3 regions of the Lactiplantibacillus argentoratensis genome follow, and region 1 is predicted to be linked to each of the others. Evidence: a T-box and tRNA genes for the amino acid it is inferred to sense, from the RefSeq annotation. Region 1 holds a T-box; the other regions hold tRNA genes.
What was found. The T-box of region 1 lies ahead of ileS (isoleucine--tRNA ligase). A T-box ahead of a tRNA ligase gene usually reads a tRNA of that ligase, here a tRNA-Ile.

Region 1 (2,268 bases):
ACATCGTCACTAATTGACGACTACTGTCAAAAGGATGTTCGCATAAAACGTTTTCGAGTTCCGCACCCTTGACCGTTTGAAGCACTTGAACGTCTTCCCAACCGAACCGTTCGGCATTTTCGTCCAATAATTCGGCCGCGAGCACAAACTTACGGCTTTCGCCAGCCGGTTGCACCACGACATAGTCAAAACTTGCATCGATGGTGATTCCTTCTGAAGCTGGAATCGTCCAAGGGGTCGTCGTCCAAACAACCATGTAAGTATCATCATCTAAGACACCCTTACCATCAATGACGTGTTCACCGTAGAAGGCGGATGGCGACGTCACATCATGGTATTCTACTTCAGCTTCTGCCAAAGCCGATTCAGACGACCATGACCAGAAGACGGGCTTTTGGCCCCGGTAGATCAGGTGACGCTTAGCAAACGCACCAAAGACGCGCACTTGAGCCGCTTCAAATTCTGGCTTTAACGTCAAGTATGGGTTGTCCCATTCACCAGCAACACCTAAGCGCTTAAACTCATCACGTTGACGATCGACTTGTTCTAACGCGTATTTGCGACAGAGTTCACGGAATTCATTGTCCGTCATCTTCTTACGATCGTAACCGGCTTGCTTTAACTTCTGTTCGATTGGTAGCCCATGGGTATCCCAACCAGGAACGTAAGGTGCCCGGAAACCATTCATCGACTTGTAACGGACGATGAAATCCTTCGTAATCTTATTTAAGGCGTGTCCCATGTGGATGTCACCATTCGCGTATGGTGGGCCATCGTGTAAGATAAAGCTTGGCTTACCTTCATTCAATTTTTGCCGTTGTTCGTAGACTTTATTTTCAGCCCACACATTTTGCCGTTCAACTTCTTTGACCGGTAAGTTTCCACGCATCTTAAACTTGGTCTTACCGAGGTTTAACGTTTCTTTAACGCGCATATTCTCACTCCTTAAAATTTTTTATCAAACAATCGTCATTGAATTTTTAGACACAAAAAAACTTCGTCCACCCAGGGACGAAGTTATCGTGGTACCACCCAATTTTAGAATTGTTTAAATTCTCTCTTAGCATGGTTAACGTCCATGGACCGGCCACCCTTACTCCATTCAGGGTGACGTTCGGAGATGATCTGCGACTATCTAAGGGACGACCGCCTTTCCATTACCGGCAGCTCTCTGGGCGTATTAGTTAATCGTTTACTGTTCTCCTCAATACATTCAATTCGCTTCAATTGTACCCCGTGATGACCTAACTAATTATTAGCGTTGTCATCATCAGGGAAGATAACCACCGTCTGTTGTTGGACTTGATCGCCACCGTCCGCAACGGGGGTCTCACCACTCGTTGCTTCCGTAATTTCAACGGTTGCTTCTGAGTTTACGCTCGCATCACCCGAGTTGTCAAGGCTATCTTCCTTTAAAACGTGTTGAATTTCGGCATAATCAGCCGTATTCGTTTCGCTAAGTAGTTGATCCCAATCCTTGCTCTTAACCACTTCTAACTGCGATTCTAACATCACTTGCAAACGTTGACGGAAAACCCGTGTTTGTTTCTTCAAGTCATCAGTTTCGACAGATAATCGTTTGGCTTTTTGGGAGGCTTCGTCAATCATTTGGTTCGACTTGTCGGTTGCTTCGCTCACAATGTCAGACGCTTGTTTCTGAGCTTCACGAGTGATAATGTCGGCTTCCTTCTTAGAGTTCGTCTTCACTTTATCGGCCGCTTCTTGAGCGACTAAGATAGATTGATTCAAGGAATCTTTCAATTCATTGAAATACTTCAATTTACCTTCACTCGAGTCAAGCCGTTCTTGGAGGTCTTTATTTTGTTTCAAGGTAATTTGATAATCTTTAATAATTTGTTCTAGAAAATCATTAACCTCGTCAATATTGTAACCACGCAGTTTCGTTGAAAACTCTTTGTTATGAATGTCATCTGGACTTAACACCATTAGAATTCCTCCAATATCTATTTACTATGAATAATATTTAACGTTATTCGCAGCCGCGCTTTCTTGGTCTCACCGCTAATTTCGGCAAGTCGGACACGACCGTAATGGTTCACACTCAGCATATCTAACAATGCTAGCTCGTAATCAGCTTTCGGCAAGTCAGCCCAATTCAGCCGAACCTTAGCACCTTCGATCAATTCCTTGGCGTGATGCCGCGACAAGTTGAACGCCGCTTTAATGATACTATCCGCACGTAGTGAACTGACCGTCGTGGTGACAGCCTCCCAGTCGTCTTCCGGTGTAATCACCGCTGACAACGGT
Region 2 (2,268 bases), 1.3 Mb from region 1:
TTCGGGTCTATAACCTCGTACTAAAATCGCCCATTTCAGACTCGCTTTCGCTACGGCTCCGACTTTTTAGTCTTAACCTTGCACGGGATCATAACTCGCCGGTTCATTCTACAAAAGGCACGCCATCACGCATTAACGCGCTCTGACTTATTGTAGGCACATGGTTTCAGGAACTATTTCACTCCCCTCCCGGGGTGCTTTTCACCTTTCCCTCACGGTACTGGTTCACTATCGGTCACTAGGTAGTATTTAGCCTTGGGAGATGGTCCTCCCGGATTCCGACGGAATTTCACGTGTTCCGCCGTACTCAGGATCCTGAACTGAGAGAATTTGATTTAATCTACTGGGCTATCACCATCTATGGCGGATTTTCCCAAATCCTTCGACTATCAAGTTCTTTGGTAACTCAAATGTTCAGTCCTACAACCCCAAAGTGCAAGCACTTTGGTTTGGGCTGTTCCCCGTTCGCTCGCCGCTACTTAGGGAATCGAAATTTCTTTATATTCCTGCTGCTAATGAGATGTTTCAGTTCACAGCGTTTACCTCCAACTAGACTATGAATTCATCTAGTGGTAACAGTTGATTAAAACTGCTGGGTTGCCCCATTCGGAAATCTCCGGATCATAGCTTACGTACAGCTCCCCGAAGCATATCGGTGTTAGTCCCGTCCTTCATCGGCTCCTAGTGCCAAGGCATTCACCATGCGCCCTTGTTAACTTAACCTCATTTACCTAACGGTAAATGCGATTAATGAGTTTAGCGATAATTAAACTTCAATAAAAAACTCAAAAAACGCGGTGTTCTCGGTTTCATTATGAAAAAATATATTTGATATTATCTAGTTTTCAAAGAACAAGTTTCAATGACGACTAACGTCGTCAATGGAGAATAGCGGGATCGAACCGCTGACCCCCTGCTTGCAAAGCAGGTGCTCTCCCAGCTGAGCTAATTCCCCATGAGGTATTCAACTTATGGAACCAACTGGTTCGGTTCCAATGGGCCTAAATGGACTTGAACCATCGACCTCACGCTTATCAGGCGTGCGCTCTAAACCAGCTGAGCTATAGGCCCAAAAAACGCTTATTAAATTGAGAGTTAGACCTCTCAAAACTAAACAAAGTTTCGAAGAATGTGTAGGTTTCCGTAATATTCCTTAGAAAGGAGGTGATCCAGCCGCAGGTTCTCCTACGGCTACCTTGTTACGACTTCACCCTAATCATCTGTCCCACCTTAGGCGGCTGGTTCCTAAAAGGTTACCCCACCGACTTTGGGTGTTACAAACTCTCATGGTGTGACGGGCGGTGTGTACAAGGCCCGGGAACGTATTCACCGCGGCATGCTGATCCGCGATTACTAGCGATTCCGACTTCATGTAGGCGAGTTGCAGCCTACAATCCGAACTGAGAATGGCTTTAAGAGATTAGCTTACTCTCGCGAGTTCGCAACTCGTTGTACCATCCATTGTAGCACGTGTGTAGCCCAGGTCATAAGGGGCATGATGATTTGACGTCATCCCCACCTTCCTCCGGTTTGTCACCGGCAGTCTCACCAGAGTGCCCAACTTAATGCTGGCAACTGATAATAAGGGTTGCGCTCGTTGCGGGACTTAACCCAACATCTCACGACACGAGCTGACGACAACCATGCACCACCTGTATCCATGTCCCCGAAGGGAACGTCTAATCTCTTAGATTTGCATAGTATGTCAAGACCTGGTAAGGTTCTTCGCGTAGCTTCGAATTAAACCACATGCTCCACCGCTTGTGCGGGCCCCCGTCAATTCCTTTGAGTTTCAGCCTTGCGGCCGTACTCCCCAGGCGGAATGCTTAATGCGTTAGCTGCAGCACTGAAGGGCGGAAACCCTCCAACACTTAGCATTCATCGTTTACGGTATGGACTACCAGGGTATCTAATCCTGTTTGCTACCCATACTTTCGAGCCTCAGCGTCAGTTACAGACCAGACAGCCGCCTTCGCCACTGGTGTTCTTCCATATATCTACGCATTTCACCGCTACACATGGAGTTCCACTGTCCTCTTCTGCACTCAAGTTTCCCAGTTTCCGATGCACTTCTTCGGTTGAGCCGAAGGCTTTCACATCAGACTTAAAAAACCGCCTGCGCTCGCTTTACGCCCAATAAATCCGGACAACGCTTGCCACCTACGTATTACCGCGGCTGCTGGCACGTAGTTAGCCGTGGCTTTCTGGTTAAATACCGTCAATACCTGAACAGTTACTCTCAGATATGTTCTTCTTTAACAACAGAGT
Region 3 (2,268 bases), 750 kb from region 1:
GGAGCAACGCCGCGTGAGTGAAGAAGGGTTTCGGCTCGTAAAACTCTGTTGTTAAAGAAGAACATATCTGAGAGTAACTGTTCAGGTATTGACGGTATTTAACCAGAAAGCCACGGCTAACTACGTGCCAGCAGCCGCGGTAATACGTAGGTGGCAAGCGTTGTCCGGATTTATTGGGCGTAAAGCGAGCGCAGGCGGTTTTTTAAGTCTGATGTGAAAGCCTTCGGCTCAACCGAAGAAGTGCATCGGAAACTGGGAAACTTGAGTGCAGAAGAGGACAGTGGAACTCCATGTGTAGCGGTGAAATGCGTAGATATATGGAAGAACACCAGTGGCGAAGGCGGCTGTCTGGTCTGTAACTGACGCTGAGGCTCGAAAGTATGGGTAGCAAACAGGATTAGATACCCTGGTAGTCCATACCGTAAACGATGAATGCTAAGTGTTGGAGGGTTTCCGCCCTTCAGTGCTGCAGCTAACGCATTAAGCATTCCGCCTGGGGAGTACGGCCGCAAGGCTGAAACTCAAAGGAATTGACGGGGGCCCGCACAAGCGGTGGAGCATGTGGTTTAATTCGAAGCTACGCGAAGAACCTTACCAGGTCTTGACATACTATGCAAATCTAAGAGATTAGACGTTCCCTTCGGGGACATGGATACAGGTGGTGCATGGTTGTCGTCAGCTCGTGTCGTGAGATGTTGGGTTAAGTCCCGCAACGAGCGCAACCCTTATTATCAGTTGCCAGCATTAAGTTGGGCACTCTGGTGAGACTGCCGGTGACAAACCGGAGGAAGGTGGGGATGACGTCAAATCATCATGCCCCTTATGACCTGGGCTACACACGTGCTACAATGGATGGTACAACGAGTTGCGAACTCGCGAGAGTAAGCTAATCTCTTAAAGCCATTCTCAGTTCGGATTGTAGGCTGCAACTCGCCTACATGAAGTCGGAATCGCTAGTAATCGCGGATCAGCATGCCGCGGTGAATACGTTCCCGGGCCTTGTACACACCGCCCGTCACACCATGAGAGTTTGTAACACCCAAAGTCGGTGGGGTAACCTTTTAGGAACCAGCCGCCTAAGGTGGGACAGATGATTAGGGTGAAGTCGTAACAAGGTAGCCGTAGGAGAACCTGCGGCTGGATCACCTCCTTTCTAAGGAATATTACGGAAACCTACACATTCTTCGAAACTTTGTTTAGTTTTGAGAGGTCTAACTCTCAATTTAATAAGCGTTTTTTGGGCCTATAGCTCAGCTGGTTTAGAGCGCACGCCTGATAAGCGTGAGGTCGATGGTTCAAGTCCATTTAGGCCCATTGGAACCGAACCAGTTGGTTCCATAAGTTGAATACCTCATGGGGAATTAGCTCAGCTGGGAGAGCACCTGCTTTGCAAGCAGGGGGTCAGCGGTTCGATCCCGCTATTCTCCATTGACGACGTTAGTCGTCATTGAAACTTGTTCTTTGAAAACTAGATAATATCAAATATATTTTTTCATAATGAAACCGAGAACACCGCGTTTTTTGAGTTTTTTATTGAAGTTTAATTATCGCTAAACTCATTAATCGCATTTACCGTTAGGTAAATGAGGTTAAGTTAACAAGGGCGCATGGTGAATGCCTTGGCACTAGGAGCCGATGAAGGACGGGACTAACACCGATATGCTTCGGGGAGCTGTACGTAAGCTATGATCCGGAGATTTCCGAATGGGGCAACCCAGCAGTTTTAATCAACTGTTACCACTAGATGAATTTATAGTCTAGTTGGAGGTAAACGCTGTGAACTGAAACATCTCATTAGCAGCAGGAATATAAAGAAATTTCGATTCCCTAAGTAGCGGCGAGCGAACGGGGAACAGCCCAAACCAAAGTGCTTGCACTTTGGGGTTGTAGGACTGAACATTTGAGTTACCAAAGAACTTGATAGTCGAAGGATTTGGGAAAATCCGCCATAGATGGTGATAGCCCAGTAGATTAAATCAAATTCTCTCAGTTCAGGATCCTGAGTACGGCGGAACACGTGAAATTCCGTCGGAATCCGGGAGGACCATCTCCCAAGGCTAAATACTACCTAGTGACCGATAGTGAACCAGTACCGTGAGGGAAAGGTGAAAAGCACCCCGGGAGGGGAGTGAAATAGTTCCTGAAACCATGTGCCTACAATAAGTCAGAGCGCGTTAATGCGTGATGGCGTGCCTTTTGTAGAATGAACCGGCGAGTTATGATCCCGTGCAAGGTTAAGACTAAAAAGTCGGAGCCGTAGCGAAAGCG

Region 2: it encodes a tRNA-Ile, which carries the amino acid that the T-box ahead of ileS (isoleucine--tRNA ligase) is inferred to sense. The anticodon was not compared.
Region 3: it encodes a tRNA-Ile, which carries the amino acid that the T-box ahead of ileS (isoleucine--tRNA ligase) is inferred to sense. The anticodon was not compared.

The regions. Positions count from the first base shown of each region.
Region 1 is NZ_CP147647.1:1,803,716-1,805,983, forward strand. Features, by position in the region: gene ileS (isoleucine--tRNA ligase) at 1-934, opposite strand, end outside; T-box leader at 1,005-1,217, opposite strand; gene V7R88_RS08440 (DivIVA domain-containing protein) at 1,249-1,947, opposite strand; gene V7R88_RS08445 (RNA-binding protein) at 1,965-2,268, opposite strand, start outside.
Region 2 is NZ_CP147647.1:475,141-477,408, reverse strand. Features, by position in the region: rRNA gene V7R88_RS02190 (23S ribosomal RNA) at 1-723, opposite strand, end outside; tRNA gene V7R88_RS02185 (tRNA-Ala) at 883-955, opposite strand; tRNA gene V7R88_RS02180 (tRNA-Ile) at 997-1,071, opposite strand; rRNA gene V7R88_RS02175 (16S ribosomal RNA) at 1,158-2,268, opposite strand, start outside.
Region 3 is NZ_CP147647.1:1,049,942-1,052,209, forward strand. Features, by position in the region: rRNA gene V7R88_RS04860 (16S ribosomal RNA) at 1-1,153, shown strand, start outside; tRNA gene V7R88_RS04865 (tRNA-Ile) at 1,240-1,314, shown strand; tRNA gene V7R88_RS04870 (tRNA-Ala) at 1,356-1,428, shown strand; rRNA gene V7R88_RS04875 (23S ribosomal RNA) at 1,588-2,268, shown strand, end outside.